Regions from separate parts of the Paraburkholderia sp. RHO2 genome, predicted to be linked through region 2. Evidence: riboswitches for the same ligand, from Rfam matches in the RefSeq annotation. Region 2 holds a riboswitch; the other holds the start of a gene.
The links. Region 2 has a riboswitch for S-adenosylmethionine ahead of ABTV10_RS02760 (aminotransferase class V-fold PLP-dependent enzyme). Riboswitches for the same ligand answer to the same signal wherever they lie in the genome.

Region 1: linked by a shared signal. The riboswitch ahead of ABTV10_RS18595 (bifunctional o-acetylhomoserine/o-acetylserine sulfhydrylase) and the one ahead of ABTV10_RS02760 (aminotransferase class V-fold PLP-dependent enzyme) in region 2 are both predicted to bind S-adenosylmethionine.

Annotation. Positions count from the first base shown of each region.
Region 1 is NZ_CP162617.1:3,983,361-3,990,484, reverse strand. It holds gene ABTV10_RS18630 (LysR family transcriptional regulator) at 1-79, shown strand, start outside; gene ABTV10_RS18625 (tRNA (cytidine(34)-2'-O)-methyltransferase) at 179-643, opposite strand; gene ABTV10_RS18620 (pentapeptide repeat-containing protein) at 816-1,421, shown strand; gene ABTV10_RS18615 (GNAT family N-acetyltransferase) at 1,431-1,937, opposite strand; gene ABTV10_RS18610 (bifunctional methylenetetrahydrofolate dehydrogenase/methenyltetrahydrofolate cyclohydrolase) at 1,969-2,829, shown strand; gene ABTV10_RS18605 (DUF3017 domain-containing protein) at 2,839-3,114, shown strand; gene metX (homoserine O-acetyltransferase MetX) at 3,142-4,287, opposite strand; gene ABTV10_RS18595 (bifunctional o-acetylhomoserine/o-acetylserine sulfhydrylase) at 4,284-5,585, opposite strand; SAM riboswitch class IV at 5,734-5,849, opposite strand; gene ABTV10_RS18590 (amino acid permease) at 6,059-7,124, shown strand, end outside.
Region 2 is NZ_CP162617.1:605,387-612,510, reverse strand. It holds gene ABTV10_RS02780 (oxidoreductase) at 1-768, shown strand, start outside; gene ABTV10_RS02775 (class I SAM-dependent methyltransferase) at 786-1,544, shown strand; gene ABTV10_RS02770 (LLM class oxidoreductase) at 1,555-2,190, opposite strand; gene ABTV10_RS02765 (putative leader peptide) at 2,234-2,317, opposite strand; gene ABTV10_RS02760 (aminotransferase class V-fold PLP-dependent enzyme) at 2,383-3,699, opposite strand; SAM riboswitch class IV at 3,754-3,868, opposite strand; gene ABTV10_RS02755 (hypothetical protein) at 4,189-4,341, opposite strand; gene ABTV10_RS02750 (Pls/PosA family non-ribosomal peptide synthetase) at 4,757-7,124, shown strand, end outside.

The DNA of each region.
Region 1 (7,124 bases), 2.0 Mb from region 2:
GCTCGCCGTGTGGGACGAGACGCGCGGACTCCGCGGCGCCGCCCGCGACTTCCTCGACATCGCCCGCGCGGGAAGCTAGACGCCGCCGGCGCCGAGCCACCTATTCGCCTCCGGCGCTGGAGCCGTCTATTCGCCTCCGGCGCTGGAGCCGTCTATTCGCCTCCGGCGCTGGAGCCGTCTATTCGCCTCCGGCGAAGCCATGCTGTCGCCAGGCCTCGTACGTGACGACCGCCGCGGCGTTCGACAGGTTCAGCGACCGCCGGCCCGGGACCATCGGGATCCGCACCTGCGCGGTCACGTGCGGGTCCTCGAGTACATCCTGCGACAGTCCGGTCGGTTCCGGCCCGAACAACAGGATGTCGCCCGGCTGGTAGGCGATGTCGGCGTACGACGTGGACGCGTGCGCCGTGAACGCGAACACCCGCTCCGGCTGCAGGGCGGCCCAGGCCGCGTCGAGGTTCTCGTGCACCGTCACCGACGCCAGGTCGTGGTAGTCGAGTCCCGCCCGGCGGAGCTTCGGTTCGGACAGGTCGAACCCGAGCGGTCCCACGAGGTGCAGTTCGCACCCCGTGCCGGCGACCATACGGATCGCGTTGCCGGTGTTGGGTGGGATGCGGGGCTCGTGGAACATCACTCGGAACACCACGGGAATGTATCAATCCGGGTATGCGTGATCCGTTCGCGAACTCGAATGGATCGTGAACCGGCCACCGTCTCGGCGCCGCCGGGGATCAGCCGAATGCGATCGCGCCCGCCCGAAGGCCGCGGCGCCGCATCGGTCGTAATTGTCGGTGTTCGGGGGCAGCATGGGTCACATGGCCGAACTCGTCGAGATCGTCGGAGAAGACTTCTCCGACGCGCGCCTGCCGCAGCAGACCTGGAGCCGGCAGCACTACACGCGGTGCTCGTTCCGGGACGCCGACTTGAGCGAGCTCCGGACCGAGTTCTCCGTGTTCACCGAATGCGACTTCACCGGCACGGATCTCACCGACTCGCACCACTTCTCGAGCGCGTTCCGGTCGTGCACGTTCACCCGGACCACCCTGTGGCACAGCAGTTTCCGCGCATCGAGCCTGCTGGGATCGGTGTTCGTCGACTGTCAGCTGCGGCCGCTGCTGGTCGACGAGGTGGACTTCACCCTGGTGTCGATGGGCGGTGCCGATCTCCGCGGCATCGACTTCACCGACTCCGGGTTCCGGGAGGCCAACCTCGTGCAGGCCGACATGCGCGGCGCCGTCCTGCGGTCGGTCGACATGCTCGGCGCCCGGGTCGAGGGGCTCCGGCTGGAGGGGGCCGACCTGCGGGGCGCCCACCTCGATCCCGGCCTGTGGACCGCTGCGAAACTCGGCGGCACCCAGGTGGAGCTCACCCAGGCGGTGGCGTACGCGACCGCGATGGGTCTCGTCGTCGAACCGTGGTGACCCGTCGGGTCACCGAACCAGTTCGCGGGCCAGCAGATCCATCAGCAGCCCGTCCCGCCACGCCCCGTCGGCGCCCCGGCTGTACTCGCGCATGATGCCGACGTCGCGGAAGCCCACCTTCCGGTAGCAGGCGATCGCGGCAGCATTCGACGCCTCGGGGTCGATGACGATGCGGTGGAAGCCGCGCTCGTCCACGAGGTGGGCGCACATCACCCGGACCACCTCGGTGCCCAGCCCCCGGCCGTGGACGGACGGGTCGAGGAACAGGTCGAGCCCCGCGTGCCGGAAGTCGGGGTCCGACTCCTGGTACCACTGGGCGAATCCCACGACGCGGTCGTCCTCCAGCACCGCATACGCAACGGTGTCCGGTTCGGGGACCGGCCAGTCGTCACCCGGTTCCTTCCACCAGCGAGCGACTCCGGGGAGCCGATGAATCTCGCGCAGCCGCTCGCGATGCGCGGGTCGGACGGAAGTCAACAGGACGCGTGGACCGCGTAGATCCGGAGCCGGTGTCACGCAGCGACCCTAGCCTGGAACAATGGTCGCCGTGACTGCAACGATCCTGGATGGCAAAGCAACCCGCGACGAGATTTTCGAGGACCTCGAGACCAGGGTGGCAGCCCTGAAGGAGAAGGGCATCACGCCCGGTCTGGGCACCATCCTCGTCGGCGACGACCCCGGTTCGGCCGCCTACGTGCGTGGCAAGCACAACGACTGCGCCAAGGTCGGGATCACCTCGATCCGCCGCGACCTGCCCGCCGACATCACGCAGGAAGAGCTCGAGGCCACGATCGACGAGCTCAACGCCAACCCCGAGTGCACCGGCTACATCGTGCAGCTCCCGCTGCCCAAGCACCTCGACGAGAACGCTGCGCTCGAGCGGATCGACCCCGACAAGGACGCCGACGGCCTGCACCCGGTGAACCTGGGCCGCCTCGTCCTCGGCAAGGAAGCGCCGCTGCCGTGCACCCCGCGCGGCATCGTCCACCTGCTGCGCCGCTACGAGGTTCCGATCGCGGGCGCGCACGTCGCCGTCGTCGGCCGAGGTGTCACCGTCGGTCGCCCGATCGGCCTGCTGCTGACCCGCCGCACCGAGAATGCGACGGTCACGCTGTGCCACACCGGAACCCGTGACCTGGCCGCGCAGGTGCGCCAGGCCGACATCGTGATCGCCGCCGCCGGCGTGCCGGGATTGATCACCGCAGACATGGTCAAGCCGGGTGCCGCGGTGCTCGACGTGGGCGTCAGCCGCACCGAGGCCGGGCTCCGGGGTGACGTCGCCGACGACGTCCGCGAGGTCGCCGGATTCATCTCGCCGAACCCGGGTGGCGTCGGACCGCTCACCCGTGCCTTCCTGCTCACCAACGTCGTCGAGCGGGCCGAGCAGCTCGCCGGTGCGCGTGGCTAGACTGCGCCCGTGACGCAGTTCGTACGCCGAAACCTGCCGATGCTGGCCGTCCTCGTTGTGGTGGCGGCCGCATTCGTCCTGGTTCTGGCCGACCGTTGGCGGCGTGGTGCCCTCGTTCTCGGGGGCGCCATGCTGCTCGCGGCGGTGCTGCGCGCCGTGGTGTCCCCCGATCAGGTGGGACTGCTCGCCGTGCGCGGCAAGGGATTCGACGTCGCGGCCATGACCGTCGTCGGCGCTGCGATCATCGCGTTGGCGGCATCGATCGATCCGCTGGGCACCGACTGATCCGCGCCGGGCCCAGCGCGACGACAACTAGGGGCGACGGGTGGCGCGCGCCAGCTCCATCGTCTCCTTCAACATCTCGGCCACCGCGTCCGCCTCGGTGAGGAAACCGTCGTGGCCGTCCTTCGACTCGAGCACGCGCAACCGGTCGCAGCCGGGCAGGCCGTCCGCGAGTTCCTGCTGCAACCGCAGCGGGTACAGCCGATCCGAGTCGACACCGCCGACGATCACCGGGACGTTCGTCGACGCGAGGGCCGCCGCGACGCCGCCGCGGCCGCGGCCCACGTCGTGCCGGTTCATCGCCTCGGTCAGGAGCACGTACGTGCTCGGGTCGAACCGGGCAACCAGCTTGTCGGCCTGATGGTCGAGGTAGCTCTGGACCGCGTAACGGCCGCCGGCCCAAGGGTTCTCGCCGTCCTGGTTGTCGTTGGCGAAGCGCGAGTCCAGTTCGTTCTCGGTGCGGTACGTCAGGTGCGCGATCCGGCGGGCGAGCCCCAGCCCGCCCCGCGGGACGCGTCCGGTGCCGTGGTAGTCGCCGCCCTGCCAGTCGGGGTCGCTCTTGATGATCTGGATCTGCGTGGTCTGGGTGCCGATCTGGTCGGCCGTGGCCCGGGCGCCGGTCGCGAGGATCAGCGCCGCGTCGACCCGGTCGGGATGCCCGACGATCCACTCGAGTGTCCGCATTCCGCCCATCGACCCGCCGATGACGGCCGCGAGGCGCTCGACGCCAAGCAGGTCCGCGAGCGCGACCTCGGCGGTCACCTGGTCGCGGATCGAGATCTCCGGGAATCGCGATCCCCAGGGTGCACCGTCGGCCGCGAGCGAGCCCGGGCCCGTGGTGCCGCGGCAGCCGCCGAGCACGTTCACGGCGAGCACGCACCACTCGTCGGTGTCGATCGGGGCGCCGGGGCCGACCATGCCGTCCCACCACCCGGGCGACGGATGCTCCTCGTCGGCCGGGCCGGTCACGTGCGAGTCGCCGGTGAGGGCGTGCTCGACGAGAACCACGTTGTCCAGGTTGGGGGAGAGCTCTCCCCACCGCTGGACAGCGAGGGTGACGTCGGGAACCACCGCGCCGCTCTCGAGCTCGATCGAGCCGAGGTGGACAAAGCCCAACTGCCCGTCCGGCGGGGGGAATCCCGCTGGACGGGCGTTGCGAACCGAACTGACGGTCAAGACGCCGCCGCCGCAAACCCGGCTTCGAGGTCGGCGATGATGTCGTCGATGCCCTCGATACCGACGGCGAGGCGCACCAGACCGGGCGTGACACCCGACGCGAGCTGCTCCTCGGGGGTCAGCTGCGAGTGCGTGGTCGAGGCCGGGTGGATCACCAGCGAGCGCACGTCACCGATGTTGGCGACGTGGCTGTGCAGCGTCAGCGCGTTGACGAACTTCTTGCCCGCGTCGACGCCGCCGGCCAGCTCGAACGCGACGATCGCACCCGTGCCGCGCGGTGCCAGCGTCTTGCCGCGCTCGTGCCACGGCGAGGACTCCAGGCCCGCGTACGCCACGGACTTCACGTCGGGGCGAGCCTCGAGGTACTCGGCGACGGCCTTCGCGTTGGCGACGTGGCGCTCCATGCGCAGGCTCAGCGTCTCGATGCCCTGTGAGATGAGGAACGCGTTGAACGGCGAGATCGCGGCACCGAGGTCGCGCAGCAGCTGCACGCGGGCCTTCAGCGCGAACGCCGGGGCGCCGAGGTCGGCGTACACGACACCGTGGTAGCTCGGATCGGCCGTCGTGAAGTTGGTGTGGCGGCCCTGCGTCCAGTCGAACTTGCCGCCGTCGACGATCACGCCGGCGACCGCGGTGCCGTGGCCACCGAGGTACTTGGTGGCCGAGTGGACGACGATGTCGGCGCCGTGCTCGAGCGGGCGGATCAGGTAAGGCGTCGCGACGGTGTTGTCGACGATTAGCGGGATGCCGTTCTCGTGCGCGACCTTCGAGATGCCCGGGATGTCGAGCACGTCGTTGCGCGGGTTCGAGATCGACTCGCCGTAGAACGCCTTGGTGTTCGGGCGGACCGCGGCACGCCACTGCTCGATGTCGTCGGGATCCTCGACGAACGAGACCTCGATGCCCAGCTTGCGCAGCGAGTAGTGGAACAGGTTGTACGTGCCGCCGTACAGGCGCGGGCTCGACACGATGTGGTCGCCGGCCTCGGCGAGGTTGAGGATCGCGAACGTCTCGGCGGCCTGGCCGGACGCGAGCAGCAGCGCGGCGACGCCACCCTCGAGCGCGGCGATCCGCTGCTCGACGGCGTCCTGCGTCGGGTTCATGATGCGGGTGTAGATGTTGCCCGGCTCGGCCAGGCCGAACAGCGCGGCCGCATGATCGGTGCTGTTGAACGTGTACGACGTGGTCTGGTAGATCGGCAGCGCACGCGCGTTGGTGGTGCCGTCGGGCAGCTGACCAGCGTGGATCTGCTTGGTCTCGAAGCTCCAGATGGCCGAGGGATCCGTGATTTCGGTCATGAGTCGTTCTACTCCAGGTTCGGGAGGTGAAGTCTGCAGATGGGGTCGGCGCAGCATCGTCTGCGCGCCTGGAAACCGGCTACTCGGGACAACAACACATGATGAACCTCCGGTGGGGCATGGCCCGGTCAGTGGGTCCGTCCCAGCGGACCCGCGCTTGTTTCCCGACTTGCGTCGGCAAACCTGGTCATCACCCGGGGCACCCCACCGCGGTTGGAGGGTTGCCGGCCAGCGAGCCGGGGCTTGGCGCTGGCGCTCATGACCTGCCGCCGATAGTAGCGGTATCGACCGCACGGTTGGAAGGAGGGCGGGCAAGTGCGTCGAAACGAGTGTGGCGAACTCCACTTGACTTAGATGTATATACAGGACTATACATGTCCGGCAGGTTGTGACGCAGGACACAAAAGTCGCACAAAACTCGGGTGTCGATCCCGGGCTGCGCCAGCCGACAACCCCACCTTCCAGGGAGTTCGATTGTGAAAGATACCGCCGCGGCGCTGACCCGAGGTCTCACGGCCCGCCACATCCGCTTCATCGCCCTCGGTTCCGCCATAGGCACCGGCCTCTTCTACGGCTCCGCCGAGGTGATACAAAAGGCGGGGCCATCCGTCCTGCTGGCGTACCTCATCGGTGGCGCGGTGATCTACATCGTGCTCCGTGCGCTCGGCGAGATGGCGGTGAGCAACCCGGTGTCGGGTTCGTTCGGCGAGTACGCGAGCAAGCACCTCGGTCCGCTCGCGGGATTCGCCACCGGCTGGACCTACACGTTCGAGATGATCGTGGTCTGTCTGGCCGACGTCACAGCCTTCGGTGTCTACATGGGCTTCTGGTTTCCGGATGTGCCACGGTGGATCTGGGTGCTGGCGATCATCTTCTTCATCGGCGCGATCAACATGCTCAGCGTGAAGGTCTTCGGTGAGGTGGAGTTCTGGTTCACGATCGTCAAGATCGTGGCGATCGTGGCGATGATCGCCGGTGGTATCGCGGTCCTGGTGTTCGGCTTCGGTCTCCACGACACCAGCGAGGGCGTGTCGAACCTGTGGAACGAGGGGGGATTCTTCGCGACCGGGATCGGCGGATTCCTCGGGTGCTTCGCGATCGTGATGTTCGCGTTCGGTGGTACGGAGATCATCGGCATCACGGCCGGGGAGGCCGAGGACCCGGAGCGCACCATTCCCCGAGCGATCAACACGGTGCCGATCCGGATCATCGTCTTCTATGTCCTCACGCTGGCCGTGATCATGGCGATCACCCCGTGGCAGAGCATCGGGGCAGAGGGCAGCCCCTTCGTGCAGATCTTCCAGGGGCTCGGCATCGGTCCGGCCGCTACCGTCCTCAACGTCGTGGTGATCACTGCCGCGCTGTCCGCGATCAACAGTGACATCTTCGGCGCCGGTCGCATGATGTACGGGATGGCCCAGCGTGGCCAGGCCCCGGCGGTGATGCGTCGGGTCTCCCGCAACGGAGTCCCGTGGATGACGGTCGTCGTCATGGTCGTCGCGCTCCTGGTCGGGGTGCTCCTCAACTACGCGATGCCGG
Region 2 (7,124 bases):
GGGAAGACTGCCGTCGTCACGGGTGCGAGTAAAGGCATCGGACTGGCGGTTACCACCGCACTGGCGTCCGAAGGCGCCCACGTGGTGGCCGGATCCCGCACTCTCACAAACGAACTCGAATCCCTCATTCCGGACGGACGGGTCACCTTCGTGCCGTGCGATCTCGCGACCCCCGAGGGACCGGACGCGCTGATCTCGACCGCCGCGGATTTGGGCGGTGTCGACGTCCTGGTCAACAACGCCGGTGCGGCGAGGCCGCGACTCGGCGGCTTCGCGAGCGTCACGGACGACGACTGGATCGCGACGATGGCCGTCAACCTGCTGTCCGCGGTGCGCACCACCCGCGCGGCGATCCCGCACATGCAGCGCCGCGGCGGCGGATCCGTCGTCACGGTCAGCTCCGTCAATTCGTTCCTGCCGGATCCCGCGGTGATCGACTACTGCGCCTCCAAGGCCGCGCTCACAAACTTCTGCAAGGCCCTGTCCAAAGAGGTTGCTCGACGGAACATTCGGGTCAACACAGTCAGCCCCGGACCGGTCTCGACCGCCCTCTGGCTCGGCGAGGAGGGGGTCGCGACCGTCGTCGCGGGCGTCAGCGGCAGCACGCCGCAGGACGTCACCGACGCCGCCGCCGCGGGATCGGAGACCGGTCGCTTCACCCGCCCCGACGAGGTCGCCGACCTGGTGCTGTTCCTGGCGAGCGACCGGGCCGGCAACGTCACCGGCGCCGATTTCGTGATCGACGGCGGCCTGATCAAGACCCTGTGACGGCTGGGATCAGGGAGATGGATCGCACATTCGACGACCTCGTCGCGGAGGCCGCGGCCGTTTCGGTCGACGGCTGGGAGTTCTCGTGGCTCGACGGGCGCGCCACCGAACAGCGTCCGTCGTGGGGCTACCAACGTCTCCTGGATGAGCGCCTGGCACGAGCGACGGCCGCACTCGATCTCCAGACCGGCGGCGGAGAGGTCCTCGCGGGTGCCGGCGCGCTGCCCCGGACGATGGCCGCGACGGAGTTCTGGCCGCCCAACCTCACGAGGGCGACCGCGCTGCTGCACCCGTTGGGCGTGGTCGTGGTGGCTGCTCCGGAGGAGCCACCACTCCCCTTCGCGGACAACGCCTTCGATCTGGTCACCAGCCGTCACCCGAATACGGTGTGGTGGCAGGAGATCGCACGGGTACTCGCCCCCGGCGGCACCTATCTGGCCCAGCACGTGGGCCCCGCGAGCGCCTTCGAGCTCGCCGAGTTCTTCCTCGGTCCACAACCCGAGGCGCGACAGTTCCGGCGTCCGGACACGGCAGCAGCCGAGGCGCGCGCCGCCGGGCTCGAGATCGTGGATCTGCAGTTCGAGCGACTGCGCGTGGAGTTCTTCGACATCGGCGCCGTGGTCTACTTCCTGCGGAAGGTGATCTGGATCGTTCCCGGATTCACCGTCGACGGCTACCACGACCGACTGCGGGACCTCGACGAGCACATCCGCGCGGAGGGCTCGTTCGTCGCGCACTCCACCCGATTCCTCGTCGAGGCCCACAAGCCGGACTGAGGTCGGCCGCTCAGGACGCGCGGGCATGTCTGGTCAACCCGAACCGTGCGAGCGCCTCGTCGACCGCGTCGGACGCGGTGATCAGACCGCGACGTTCGAGCCAGGGCAGGGTTCCGTCGACGACGCGCCCGAGAACGTTCGGCAGCGCGAGCGGCAGCAGGGTCACCCCGTCGGCGACGTCGGCGGCATGGATGTCGGCGACCAGACTGGCCAGACCCTCCGCGGTCCCGATGTACGACAGCGACGCGGGCTGGTGCGGCACCCCGAGCGTTTCGTCGAGTAGTGCGAGTTCGGCACGGGCGCTGCGGGAATCGACGGAAACGAGGGTTTCGACGTCGACCAGGACGGCGACGGTGTCGGGGTCGCGGCCGTCAGCGGCCACCCGCGCGCGGATCCGGCTGCGGGCCTGTTGCGCCTCGCGCAGTCCGGCGGCCCGGACCCGGTAGACGACCGGCGGCTGGGCGGCGAGGTCGAGGGTGTCGGGACCGACGGTCAGGTCTACCCAGTAGTCGGGTCCGGTGAGCGGGATGTTCCCGGCGACGCGGGCGGCGGCGGGGTGGTGCCCGGCGCCGGTCAGTTCGACGGCCACGCGCAACGGACGGCGCGGTGCGGTGGTGTGGACGGAGGCAAAAACGGACTCGGACATGGCGATTCCTCGGGAGAAGACAGGTGGTGGACGGCGCGGGGCGTCAGCGCGTACACATGCCCGAGGAGGTGCGGCACAGGTCGACATGGCGGCGGGACCACTGACTGCCCACGTACGTCGACTCCATACTCGACACGCTATCCCCCGATTCTCTCCCCCACCACAGTTCGAATCACACTGATTCCGAGACGGTTACACGCACTCGGAGGCGCCGGCGGTCTGGGTCGAGAATCCGCGGGTCTCGGGAACCGGGTTCCACAGGCCGTCGGTCTTGCCGTAGTTCCAGGTGGCCTCGCCGGCGACGAGCTGGCGGACGGCCGCGATGAGACGCTCCACGTCGCCGGCGGCGGTGCCCAGACCGAGGCTCGCGCGGACGGCACCGTCGCCGTAGCCGATGCGGTTCAGGATGGGGTGGGCGCAGAAGCGGCCGTCGCGCACGCCGATCCCGTGCTCGGCCGACAGGTACGCGGCGATCTCCCCAGGCTCGAATCCGTCGATCGCGAAGGTCACGATGCCGACGCTGTCGGGGGCGTCCGACCACAGACGCAGCAGCTGCACGCCGTCGATCTCGGCGAGGCCCTCCGCGAGACGGGTGGACAGGACGCGCTCGTGCTCGACGACCTTCTCGAAGTCCAACTCGGACAAAGCATCACAGGCTGCGGCGAGGGCGGCGACACCGAGGACATTGGGGCTGCCGGCCTCGTGGCGGGCGGGGGCGGGCGCCCAGCAGGTCTCGTCGAGCTTCACCTCACGCACGGCGCCGCCGCCGGCAAGGTAGGGCTCGGCCTCGTCGAGCCAGTCGCGGCGGCCCACCAGCACGCCGGCGCCGAAGGGCGCGTACAGCTTGTGCCCGGAGAAGGCGAGGTAGTCGATGCCCGTCTCGGCGAGGTTCACCCGGCGGTGCGGGGTGAGCTGCGCGCCGTCGATGAGGACGCGGGCGCCGCAACGGTGGGCGACCTCGACCAGCTCGGCGATCGGCAGGACCTCACCGGTGACATTGGAGGCTCCGGTGATCGCCAGCAGCGCGGCGGGCTTGGCGCACAGCTCGGCGACGATACGGCGGATGGTCTCGGCGACGGTGTCGGCGGCCTCGACGATCCGGGAGTTCTTCCACGGCAACAGGTTTGCGTGGTGCTCGATGTCGAGCACCACGACGTCACCGGGGACGCAGTTCGCGAGGAGGTTGAGCGAGTCGGTGGTGTTGCGGGTGAAGACCACAACCTGGTCGGTGTCGGCGCCGACGAAACGCTCGACGGATCCTCGGGCGTTCTCGTAGGCCTCGGTGCTCACCCGGGAGGCGTAGCCGGCGCCGCGGTGCACGCTGGCGTAGAACGGCAGCAGCTCCTGAACCCGATCGGTGACCTGCGACAATGCGGGCGCACTGGCCGCGTAGTCGAAGTTCGCGTAGGTGCAGGTTCCACCCCCGACGAGCGGAACCTGCAAGTCACAGCCCGACACACGGGCGAGCGGAGAGGTGGCACAAGCGTCGGAGGCCAGTACAGCGGTCATCACAACATCCTTCGAGTCCTGGGACTCGTCAGCGATGAGAGTTGACGCCATCGGAGTCCGCGCTTGCCATGTCCTTGTGGACCATGACCTGGTCGTCACCCGGAGCACCCCACCGCGGTTGGAGGGTTGCCGACCAGCTAGCCGGGGCTTGACGCTGGTACTCGTGACCTGGCAACGAGAATGGCAGAGCGATTCGCGTGGTGTCAACCCGCACCCGCGGACTCTTCGATGAGATGGCCGTCACACTCGCGGAATCCGGGCAAGTCGGACCGACGTCCAACATCGCACGACGGTCCGACCCCCGTCGAGCTTCACTCGCACCGTTGAAGTCGATTCGAAAACTTCACTACCACAACATGATTAATGCGCACTCGCGATCTGCGCTAGCGATCAGGACGTAGGTCAGGCCGGCGGCGACCACCCCGGTGAGCGCACCGACAACCACCTGACCCCTCGTGTGGTCCCCGAGGTGCACCCGGGACCAGCCGATCAGCGGAACACGCCCCAGGCCGGCGCCCCGACCGAGATACCGATCACCATCGACGAGACGATGTTGACGACCCACGGCGCACCGGCCTCAGTCAGCACTCGGGCAGCCACGTCGACCGCGTTGCGACATTCCTGCACAACGACATTCGTCACCGTTCCACGACCAACTCTCCGTTCGTTCGGGCTCGGGGAGACGAGCCGCCGGACGGCAGGTCACCGTACTGGAGGTCCGAGCGGCGAGAGGCGCTCTGCGATGCCCCTCCTCGGCCGGCTCCGCGAACGGGCCGTCACCAGCGCGAGCTCGTCGGTGCCGGGAATCGGCTCGGGGCCGGTCACCCCGGCTTTCGGGAACACGACGTGCCGGGGCGCGGATTTCGACACATCCGGGGGAGAATCGTCGGAAAGAACCGAGAGCCTGACGGGCGGGTGCGCGGCGGCGGGGTGTTCATCCACCGGACACCTTGCCGTGAGAGAACCAGGTGCCCGTCCGACCAGGCACAGAGAGGGACAGCCCGGATTGTCTGCCCAGTCAGCAACAGACCAGACGGATCAGCAGGCTCACGACCTGATGGAACGGGTACCGGCCCAGTTCCTCAGGTCGTCCCTGGCGCCCGCACCCCGCACGCTCGTCGACATCCTCGAGGCCACCGCTGCGGCCTATCCGGATGCGCCGGCGATCGACGACGGCACGGCGACCCTCACCTATCGCGAACTGCTCGGCGAGATCGCGACCGGTGCCCGTTGGCTCGCCGACGCCGGGGTGGGCGCCGGCGACCGGGTCGGGGTGCGCATGCCGTCGGGCACGCGCGATCTGTACATCGCTATCCTGTCGGTGCTCGCGGCCGGCGCGGCGTACGTGCCGGTCGACGCCGACGACCCCGACGAGCGCGCCGAACTGGTCTTCGGGGAGGCTCAGGTGGCGGCGATCCTCACCGCCGACGGCGTCCAGCCCGGCACGGCGCCGCGGCGCACCACCGCACCCGACGTCCGCCGGCCGACGCCCGACGACGACGCCTGGATCATCTTCACGTCGGGTTCCACCGGCACCCCGAAGGGTGTCGCGGTCACGCACCGCAACGCAGCCGCGTTCGTCGACGCCGAGGCCCGGATGTTCCTGCAGGACAACCCCATCGGGCCCGAGGATCGGGTGCTGGCAGGGCTGTCGGTGGCGTTCGACGCGTCGTGTGAGGAGATGTGGCTCGCGTGGCGGCACGGCGCCGCGCTGGTCCCCGCGCCCCGATCGCTGGTGCGCAGCGGAATGGACCTGGGGCCGTGGCTGGTCTCCCGCGACGTCACCGTCGTCTCCACCGTCCCGACGCTCGCGGCTCTGTGGCCCGCCGAGGCACTCGAGGCGGTGCGGCTGTTGATCTTCGGCGGCGAGGCCTGCCCGCCGGACCTCGCCGAGCGACTCGCCGTCCCCGGCCGCGAGGTGTGGAACACGTACGGGCCCACCGAGGCCACCGTCGTCGCGTGCGGCGCGCTGATGGACGGCACCGGCCCGGTGCGGATCGGCCTGCCGCTCGACGGCTGGGATCTCGCGGTGGTCGACGCGTCCGGGGAGCCGGTGGCCGACGGCGAGGTCGGCGAACTCGTCATCGGCGGCGTCGGGCTCGCCCGATATCTCGATCCGGCGAAGGACGCCGAGAAGTATGCGCCGATGCCCACGCTCGGCTGGGACCGCGCCTACCGCAGCGGCGACCTGGTCCGCCTCGACACCGCCGGCCTGCTCTTCCAGGGTCGCGCCGACGACCAGGTCAAGCTGGGCGGACGCCGCATCGAACTCGGCGAGGTCGACAACGCGCTGCAGAATCTCCCCGGGGTGAGCGGTGCGGCGGCCGCGGTCCGCAAGACCGCGTCGGGCACGTCGATCCTCGTCGGCTACCTCGCCAGCACCGATCCGCACTTCGACCTCAAGGCCGCCCGCGACCTGCTGGCCGAGCACCTGCCCGCCGCGCTGGTGCCCCGGCTCGCGCTGGTCGACGAGCTGCCCACCCGCACGTCCGGCAAGGTCGACCGGAACGCGCTGCCGTGGCCGCTGCCCGGCGCCGACAGCGATCCGGCGGAAGCCCTCGGCCTCGACGGGACAGCCGCGTGGGTCGCCGGGCTGTGGGCGTCGACCCTCGGCGCGAGCATCACCGGAACCGACGACGACTTCTTCGAACTGGGCGGTGGCTCGTTGTCCGCAGCCCAGTTGGTGACGGCCCTACGCGCACGCTTCCCGGAGGTGACCGTCGCGCAGTTGTACGACCACCCCCGCCTCGGGTCGCTCGCCGACTTCCTCGACGAACTGTCGCCAGCCGAGACGGTCGCGCCCCGGCACGTCGAGCCCATGCCCCGACGCGCGCAGGCCGCGCAGATCGCGGCCACCGTGCCGCTCATGACGCTCACCGGCCTGCAGTGGGTGACCTGGCTGGCGATCGCCGGCAACGTCCTGGCCTGGTTCGACGTCGACTGGGCGCCGACGCTGTCCTGGTGGTGGGTGACGCTCGCGTTCGTCCTGTTCATCACCCCGCTCGGCCGCATGACGATCGCGGTCGCCGGGGCCCGCCTGCTGCTGCGCGGACTGAAACCGGGCACCTACCGGCGTGGTGGACCCGAGCACCTGCGGCTGTGGACCGCCCTGCGACTGGTCGAGGCCAGCGGTGCCGACAACCTGTCCGGCGCGCCGTGGATGCTGTACTTCGCCCGTGCCCTCGGTGCGCGGGTGGGCCGCGGTGTCGACCTGCACACCCTGCCCCCGGTCACCGGCATGCTCGTGCTCGGCGACGGCTGCTCCGTCGAGCCCGAGGTGGACCTGTCCGGCCACTGGATCGACGGCGACGTCGTGCACATCGGTGAGATCCGGATCGGGGCCGGTGCCGCCGTCGGTGCCCGCTCGACGCTGCTGCCCGGCGCCCGCATCGGCCGCGGTGCCGAGGTCGCGCCGGGGTCGGCGG